Regions from separate parts of the Streptosporangium sp. NPDC050284 genome, predicted to be linked through region 2. Evidence: riboswitches for the same ligand, from Rfam matches in the RefSeq annotation. Region 2 holds a riboswitch; the other holds the start of a gene.
The links. A riboswitch is a leader RNA that binds a small molecule or an ion and turns the genes downstream of it on or off. The one in region 2 is predicted to bind cyclic di-AMP.
Positions count from the first base shown of each region.

Region 1: linked by a shared signal. The riboswitch ahead of ACIBH4_RS31480 (NlpC/P60 family protein) and the one ahead of ACIBH4_RS20505 (C40 family peptidase) in region 2 are both predicted to bind cyclic di-AMP.

Region 1 is NZ_JBITIZ010000016.1:108,321-112,899, forward strand. It holds gene ACIBH4_RS31475 (LuxR C-terminal-related transcriptional regulator) at 851-1,051, shown strand; gene ACIBH4_RS31480 (NlpC/P60 family protein) at 1,124-2,173, opposite strand; cyclic di-AMP (ydaO/yuaA leader) riboswitch at 2,179-2,326, opposite strand; gene ACIBH4_RS31485 (amino-acid N-acetyltransferase) at 2,772-3,338, shown strand; gene ACIBH4_RS31490 (RDD family protein) at 3,567-4,579, shown strand, end outside.
Region 2 is NZ_JBITIZ010000008.1:214,355-218,933, reverse strand. It holds gene ACIBH4_RS20515 (branched-chain amino acid aminotransferase) at 206-1,300, opposite strand; gene ACIBH4_RS20510 (3-isopropylmalate dehydrogenase) at 1,475-2,521, opposite strand; cyclic di-AMP (ydaO/yuaA leader) riboswitch at 2,662-2,895, shown strand; gene ACIBH4_RS20505 (C40 family peptidase) at 2,883-3,491, shown strand; gene serA (phosphoglycerate dehydrogenase) at 4,087-4,579, opposite strand, start outside.

The DNA of each region.
Region 1 (4,579 bases), on a different contig from region 2:
GGGGGGGGGGGGGGGGGGGGGGGGGGGGGGGGGGCCGCCGCGGCCGGGGGGGGGGGGGGGGGGCGGCGCCCCCCCCCCCCCGCGCCCGCCCCCCCCCCGCGCGCGGGGGGGGGGGCCCCCCCCCCCCCCCCCCCCCCCCCCCCACGCCGTTTTCATGCGGTGTCGCCGTGAGTGCCACGGGGCCGACGCCGGGACGGACGGGACGAGATCGGCGGCCGGGACGAGATCGGGGGGCCGGGAACGGCCGTCGCTCCCATGGGCCCACGTAATGTCGGCCGCCTTTCCGTGTGGGGCGGAAATCCATTTCCAGCACGTCCAATATCGCTTTCGCGTCCCACCGTCATCGCGTGATACTTCGCGAATGTCGTGAAGCTGCTTCCTTGACCCTCATATTTCCGTATTTTTCGTGGTGTGTCGTCAAGGTAGCGGATGGTCGTGCTGGCCGAAGAGTATCGGGAAGAGATCGGTTTTTACCGAAAAATGTGGGCGGTCCGGATCTCCGGAGGACCGGCTCCGACGTGCCCGGCGAGGCGGGGACCCCGCAAAATCTTGTTCTGCCGGGACTTCGATCGCCGCAGCCAGGGGTGCCTACCGGCTCGCGCCCAGGACGGGTCATGACATAGCCGCAAAGGCACTGACATATCATGAGTACTTCATGTAGCGCCTACTATGTCAATACTGGACGCGCGCTATGAAGAGCAGAACTTGACGACCTTTGAACGAGGCGTTTACCGTTCCTGGCGGACGGTATTCATTTCCGGCGTCTCGCACCCGGTTTCCAGAGTGGGGGGAGTGACTCTTGGTGGCATATCCAGAAGTGGATTCACGCCATGGCGACGGCCCTCTGGGCATGAGCGATATCGGTCTCAGCGATGACGACCTCGTGCTGCTGGCTGAGCTCGCCAAGGGTGTCACGGTTGATCGAGTGGGGCGTCGCCTCGACATCAGCGGGCGGACCGTCAGGCGCAGGCTGAGAGGCATCTGCGACCGCATCGGTGTCGCCACGGCGATCGAGGCCGTCGCCTGGGCCGCCCGCCGTCGCCTGATCTGACACGGCACCGCACGCGTGCCCGGCAGGTCGGGCCGGGCACGCGTGCGGGCAGGAGGGCGGGGCGGGGCACGCTCAGGCGGCGATGCGGACGCCTCCGACGAAGGGCCGGTTGTCGATCGTGGTGATGTGGACGACGTCACCCGTCCGGGGCGCGTGGACCATCAGACCCGCGCCGATGTAGATCCCGACATGGTGCAGGTCGCTGTAGAAGAAGACCAGGTCTCCCGGGCGCAACTCTTTCCTGGAAACGTGGGTGCCGGCGGTCCACTGGTCACCGGTGTAGTGCGGCAGGCTGATGCCGACCTTCTGGTAGGCCCACATGACCAGCCCGGAGCAGTCGAAGGAGTTGGGACCCTCGGCGCCCCAGACGTACGGCTTGAGCTGTTGGGTGAGCGCCCAGCGGGTCGCCTCCGCGGCCTTGCCGCTGCCCACGATGGGCACGTTGGTCTTCACCCGGGCGCCCCTGTTGCCGACGGCCCTGGCACGCACCTCGCTGAACAGGTCGCTCTCGACCCGCGCGACCAGACGCTCGATCTTGGTCCGGTTGCCGTCGATCTCCGCCAGGAGCTCCTTGACCTCCGCCGTCCTCGCCTTGGCGCCGGCCTTCGCCCGCTCGGCGGCCTCGATCGCCCGGGCGACCTGGGCGACCTCCTCGCTCTGCTGCTGCTGGAGTGCGTAGTTGGTGGTGGCCTGATCGAGGAAGGTGTCGGGGTCCGTCGCCTGCGTGAAGGCGAGCCCGGAGTTCAGGCCGCCCGACATGTAGGTGCTCTGCGCCAGGAGGGTGGCCTTGGTGCGGCGGGAGGCCAGCTCCGACTCGCTCGACGCGAGGATCTTCTCGGCGCTCTCCGCGGCCCGCTGGGCCTGCCTGAGCTTGACCCGCTCGCCGTTGTATCGCTCGGCGAGGACGCCGATCTCCTCGTGCAGTTTCTCGGCCTGCTTGGCCAGCTGCTGGAGGCTGGGTTCGGGGTCGGCGGTGGCCGCGACCAGCGGCGTGCCGAGAGTGAGGGTGGCGAATGCCAGGCCGATGACCGCCATACGGCGGCGCAGCCCGCGCGGCGCGCGTTCTCGACGGCGGGCGTCGTCGCCCGCGTTCTTTCCTCCGCGGTCGCGCTCGCGCTTCACCAACGGGCTCCTCTCCTCGGCCGCCTACCGGGTTAGCTGACGGGTTCGGGCCGGAGGCAGCCCTACCGAGTGCGCCGGTGGCACTCGGATTCACCCCGAAGGACGTGGTGGGTCCCCGGTTCCCCGTGGTGGGGGATTCGGCGGGTCAGGCTTTTACGTCTCTGACATCGAGCACGGAGATTAGTGCACCCGTGGTTCCTGCTCAACCAGAACTGCGAATTCAGTGGAGGTTTCGCAACCGAAGTGTCACGGAAAGATCACACGCCAATATGATCAACATGGCCATTACGCTGCCTTTACCTCCCTGGTGGGGGCGTGGCGAAGGTCTTCCCAGGTCCGGGACCGTACCAAAGGTGAGCTGTGGCACACGTGAGATGCCGCGCGCCCAGTGTGGTAAAGCGATTACCGGCGGTCATGTGAGGGGGGTGTGCCGCGAGTTAAGGAGGAGCCGTAATTGAAGACCGGTGAGGACGTACGCTGAACGGTCATGGAGCAGCTTGCTGAGCATTCTCCCGTGCCGGTCGTGCGCACCCCGAGCGGCGGGGAGCGACGCGCGGGACCCGAGGGGGCGGAGCCTGACCCGCCCCTGCCCGAGGCGATCAAGGTCGCCGAGGTCGTAGAGGTCGCCGAGGTCTCGGTCCGTCGTGCCCGGACTCCGGACGTCCGCGCGATCAGGCGGCTCGTCGACACCTATGGCGGCGTCGGCCCACGCCTGCTGGAGAAGGCCACCGTCACCCTGTACGAGGACGTTCAGGAGTTCTGGGTCGCCACCGACAAGGAGGGGGCGGTCATCGGCTGCGGGGCTCTCCACGTCCTCTGGGAGGATCTGGCCGAGATCCGCACCGTGGCCGTCGATCCGACCCGTCGCGGGATGGGAATCGGCCACCGGATCGTCTCCGCCCTCATCCGCACGGCCGCGGAGCTGGGCCTGCGCCGGGTCTTCTGTCTCACCTTCGAGGTCGACTTCTTCGCCAGGCACGGTTTCCGCGAGATCCAGGGCACGCCCGTCGCCCCCGCGGTCTACGCGGAGCTTCTCGCCTCCTACGACGAGGGTGTGGCGGAGTTTCTCGATCTGGAGCACGTCAAGCCCAACACCTTGGGAAACACCCGGATGCTGCTCCACCTGACACGTGAGCCCGACTGTGATGACTTTAGAGCTGACTGATCGGAAAGGTGACTGTCGATACCTATGTCGATACCTTGTGCAGCAGCAAGCATGTGCGTCTGACATTTGCCACATGCGCAGTCTAAGTGAGGTGACGCGGTGAGCACCGGACAGCCGCCGTATCCACAGGATGATCCCGACCGCGATCGCACACCGTCGGGGCACCCGGATTACGGACAGCACAACGCGGGTCGAGCCGCTGGCGAACTCGATCCCGACGTAACGGTCATGGGATATCGGTCGGAGGCCTCACAGCCGAACACCGGCCCAGGACAGAGCCAGCCCGGCTACGGCCAGGGTTACGGGCAGCAGGGCTACGGCCAGCAGCCCGGTTACGGGCAGCAGGGGTACGGCCAGCAGCCCGACTACGGGCAGCAGCAGGGTTACGGCCAGCAGGGTGGGACAGGGTCGTACGGGCAGCAGCCGGGCTATGGCCAGCAGGCGTCCCAGCAGCAAGGTTACGGTCAGCAGCCCGACTACGGGCAGCAGCAGGGTTACGGCCAGCAGGGTGGGACGGGGTCGTACGGGCAGCAGCCGGGCTACGGCCAGCAGGCGTCCCACGAGCAGTCCGGCTACGGGCAGCAGTCCCAGCCCGGTTACGGCCAGCAGGGTTACGGCCAGCAGCCCGGTTACGGGCAGCAGGGTTACGGCCAGCAGCCCGACTACGGGCAGCAGGGTTACGGCCAGCAGGGTGGGACGGGGTCGTACGGGCAGCAGCCCGACTACGGCCAGCAGGGCTACGGCCAGCAGCCCGCGTACGGGCAGCAGGGCTACGGTCAGCCGTACGGCGGTCCTCCCGGGGCGCCCGCCCCGCTCGCGGAGTGGTGGCAGCGTCTCCTGGCGAGGCTCATTGACGTGATCATCCTGGCGATCCCGGGGGTCATCGTCACCACGGTGTTGACCGCGATGCTCGTGACCGCCCCCACCTTCAACGGCACGACGGTCACGGAGGGGAGCGGGACCTTCCTCGCCACGCTCCTCGTCGCACTGATCAGCGCGTCGATCTACATGGCCTACGAGTTCCTCATGCTCAGCAGGGGCGGCCAGACGGTCGGCAAGATGGTCATGGGCATCAAGGTCGTGCCGGTCGGCGGCGCCCTGCCGCCCGGTGGGCTCGGCTCCGACATGGCGGTCAAGCGCGCCGGGGTGTTCTTCGGCCCGCAGTTCCTGAGCTGGATCCCCTTCGTGGGCTTCGTCTTCAACATCTTCAGTCTCGTGAACGTCCTGTGGCTGCTGTGGGA
Region 2 (4,579 bases):
CCCGGACGCCTCGACCGGGCCCCTCCTGCACGGGATCGGCCCTGTACTCCGTACGCGACCTCGATCAACCTGAAGCGATCACTCGTCGCACCGGATCGGACACGACCGCTGACCGGCGACGACGCGACGCGTGCGGAAAACGGGGGCAACGGATCGTGTGGACCCAGCCGCACGCTCCGTCGCCCTCGACGTCGATGGAAGGTGGTCAGCAGATCTTGTGGACCCAGCTGTGCGGGTCGGGACGGGTCCCGTACTGGATCCCCACGAGCTCCTCGCGGATCTTCGAGGTGACCGGCCCCTGGGTGCCGTCGCCGATCGTCCAGGCGCGGTCGGCGCCCTTGACCGAGCCGACCGGGGTGACGACCGCGGCGGTGCCGCAGGCGAAGACCTCGGTGAGCTCGCCCGTCTCGCAGCCCTGCTGCCACTCCTCGACCGACAGTCGCCCCTCCTCGGCCTGGAGGCCGAGGCCGGAGGCGAGGCAGAGGATCGAGTCACGGGTGATGCCGGGCAGGAGCGTGCCGGTGAGTGCCGGGGTGAGCAGGCGGTCTCCGTAGACGAAGAACAGGTTCATCCCGCCCATCTCCTCGACGTAGCGGTGCTCGCCCGCGTCCAGCCAGACCACCTGGTCACAGCCCTGCTCGACGGCCTGGCGCTGGGCGACGAAGGCCGCCGCGTAGTTGCCGCCGCACTTGGCGAAACCGGTGCCGCCGGGGGCCGCGCGGGTGTACTCGGTGGAGAGCCAGACCGTCACGGCCTGCCCGCCCCCGAAGTAGGCCGCCGCCGGAGAGGCGATGACCATGTACTTGTAGCTCCTGGACGGGTAGTTGACACCGAGCGCCGGCTGCGTGGCGATCATGAAGGGGCGCAGATAGAGGCTGTGCCCCGGCGTGGTCGGGACCCACTCGCGGTCGGTCTGGACGAGCAGCTCCAGCGACTCGACGAACGTCTCCTCGGGCAGCTCGGGCATGGCCATCCGCAGCGCGGAGCTGTTGAAGCGGGCGGCGTTCGCCTCCGGCCGGAAGGTCACGATCGCGCCGTTCTCCTGGCGGTAGGCCTTGAGTCCTTCGAAAAGCTCCTGCGCGTAGTGGAAGACCGACGTCGCGGGGTCGAGACTGAGCGGGCCGTACGGCATGAGCCTGGCGTCGTGCCAGCCCTCCCCCTCGGTGTAGTCGATCGAGATCATGTGGTCGGTGAAGACCTGACCGAACCCGGGGCTCGCCATTACCTGCTCGCGCTCTGCCGCGGTGCGAGCGTGGTCGGAGAGCTGCACGTCGAAGCTGAGCTTCTGAGCGGTGGTCATCGCACGGATCCTTCTCTTGAGGTCTGGCTTACCCTTGGGTCCATTCTGCGTCGGACCGGGTAACGGGAAACTACTCCATCTATGCCGAAAACCGGCAGTGCTGGAGAAACAAAAAACGCGCCTGGCGGCTCAGGTGAGCCGCCAGGCGCGTCGGGGTCGAGGGAGGCGGCTTCCTCAGCCGGCTACTCGGGCGGTGATGTCGTCGCCGATCTCGCGGGTGGTCCGGCCGGCCCGTCCGGCAGCCCGGTCGACCAGGTCGTCGGCGACGGCCTGCTCGACCCTGGCGGCCTCGGCGGCCATGCCGAGGTGGTCGAGGAGCATGGCGACCGACAGGATCGTGGCGGTCGGGTCGGCCTTGCCCTGGCCCGCGATGTCGGGGGCGCTGCCGTGAACCGGCTCGAACATGCTCGGCGCGGTGCGGTCGGGGTTGACGTTGCCGCTCGCCGCCAGGCCGATGCCACCGGCGATCGCCGCGCCGATGTCAGTGAGGATGTCGCCGAAGAGGTTGTCGGTGACGATCACGTCGAAGCGCTCCGGCTGGCTGACGAAGAACATCGAGGCCGCGTCGACGTGGCAGTAGTCGGTCTGGACCTCGGGATATTCCAGGCCGACGCGGTCGAAGGTGCGGGCCCAGAGGTCGCCGGCATAGGTGAGCACATTGGTCTTGTGGACCAGCGTCAGCTTCCTGCGGGGGCGGCCGAGCGCCTTGTCGAAGGCGTAACGCACGACGCGCTCGACGCCGTAGGCGGTGTTCAGCGACTCCTGGGTGGCGATCTCGTGCGGCGTGCCCCTACGCATCACGCCACCCGCTCCGGCGTACGGGCCCTCGGTGCCCTCGCGGACGACGATCATGTCGATGTCCTCGGGGCCGGACCTGCCCAGCGGCGTCTCGACGCCGGGGAAGAGCTTGACCGGGCGCAGGTTCACGTAGTGGTCGAGCTGGAAGCGGAGCTTGAGCAGCAGGTCGCGCTCCAGGATGCCCGGGGGCACGCTGGGGTCGCCGACCGCGCCGAGCAGGATCGCGTCGTATCCGCGCAGTTCGTCGAGGACCGGGTCCGGCAGGGTCTCGCCGGTTTCGTGGTAGCGCTTGGCACCGAGGTCGTAGGTGGTGGTCTCCACCTTCGTGCCGACCGCTTCGAGGACCTTCAGCCCTTCGGCGACGACCTCGACTCCGATTCCGTCCCCGGGGATGACCGCCAGGCGAATGTTACGCGAATCCATGCAGGCACCCTACCGGTCCGTCTCGGTGATCGAACACCGGTCTCACTCTGCGGACGTGTCCACACGGCGAGCTCTCTGATCGTTTTATCCTTTTTTGCTATGCATTGACCGTTTCGGGAGGTTTCGTTATTGTCCTCCCATTCACATCACTGCCTAATCCGTACGGGCCACCCCCTGACCGAGCCCACACGGAGCCGGGGAACCACTTTTTTACGGGATCTACCGCATCCCGAGAACGCCGCTCCTCCCCCGGAGCGCGTTCCCGGTCGTCATCAGGTGGATCCCTTGGGGCGAATCAGCGCGTTCTCGCGCCGTAGGGCGACCTCCACGCCCGAGCCCGACAGCTCACCCGGCCGGCCTTATGGAAGGAATCATCCTGTCCGGCACAGTTCTCCCCCGCGTCCTGTCCATCTCCGCCTCCCTGATCCTCACCGGCGCCGCGGTGTGCGCGACCTCGACCGCCGCCCTGGCCGCCTCCCCGCCCCCCGCCCCCGGGCCCGCGGCGCTCAAAACCCCCACGCTGAAGGAAACGCTGAAGGCCATGGCTGTCAGGCCCGCCTGGCAGAAGGCCGTGAAGTGGGCCATGTCCAAGCGCGGAACGCCCTACGTCTGGGGCGGCACCGGCAACGGCGGCTTCGACTGCTCCGGCCTGATGCTCCGCGCCTACGGCGCCGCCGGGATCAAGCTCCCCCGCGTCACCAACGACCAGTACGCCGCCTTCTCCAAGAAGATCGCCTGGAAGAATCTCAGGCCCGGTGACCTGGTCTTCTTCAGCGGCCTCGGCCATGTCGGCATGATCACAAAGCCCGGCTACATGGTTCACGCCCCGCGGAGCGGCGACGTCGTCAAGGAGGAGAAGCTCAGCTCCTGGCGCCGCGCCGCCTTCTCCGGCGCGGTCCGCCCCGACCCGCAGGGGGTCCAGCTGGCCAAGCGGGTCGAGCTCGCGACCGAAATCGTGCCCGGCGGATGAGACACGCCGGAGGATCGCCGCCGGGAGGCCGTGGAGACCCCGGTGACGGCGAGAACGGGCTCAGCGGGTGGGGGCACCACCGTTGTCCCTGCGGTCCAGAGCGGTCTGGAGCGCGTCGATGGCCTCGTCCTCTGTCTCCTCGGGACGGTTCCAGGGATACATGTCGTACATGGCGAATCTCGTCTCGGTCGCACGCGAGCAAGGAAGGTGGTCAAGTCTCCGGTCGGGACTCCGACCAGGCCTGATGTCGAGGGCCCGGATCACGGACCGGTGACGGGGGCTTGGAGCCGGCAAGCGCCACGACACCGCGGCGAGTCGCCGGCCTGCCCCTGTCAGGCCTCGCCGCGGCAGGTAAGAATTACGAGAACCTGGCGCATTTGATTCCAGGTTACCTGCTCACGGAAACACCGTCTCGTCCGGCGTACACACTTCTCACATACTGAGACGAGATGTGGCCGCCGCCCCGGTCATCGGGGCGGCGGCCACACCGGTGGACCACCGTCGCGTTTCCCGCACGCGCTCCCCGATCGGTCCGGGGTGATCGCATGTCGTCCTGGATCAAACCGCGACGACGCGGCACGCGCGGGAAACGGGGCTAGTCGGCCAGGTCGGCCGAGCGACCGCTGTCGGCGCCGATCTCCGCGCTGATCTGGTCGATCACCTCGGCCGGGATCGCGGTGTCGACGGTGAGGGCGATCAGCGCCTTGCCGCCCTTGGCGTCACGGGCCACCTGCATCGAGGCGATGTTGATCGAGTGGTCGCCGAGAATGCGGCCGACCACGCCCACGATGCCGGGACGGTCGGTGTAGGTGAAGAACGAGAGGTGGTCGGTCGGCTCGATCTCCATCTGGTAGCCGTTGACCTCGACGATCTTCGTGATCTGCCTCGGCCCGGACAGGGTGCCGGAGACCGAGACCGTGCGGCCGTCGGCGAGAACGCCGCGGACCGTCACGACGTTGCGCCAGTCGGGGCTCTCGGAGCTGGTGACCAGCTCGACCGACACGCCCCGGTCCTTGGCCAGCAGCGGGGCGTTGACGTAGGTGACCGAGTCCTCGACCACGTCGGTGAAGACGCCCTTGAGCGCTGCC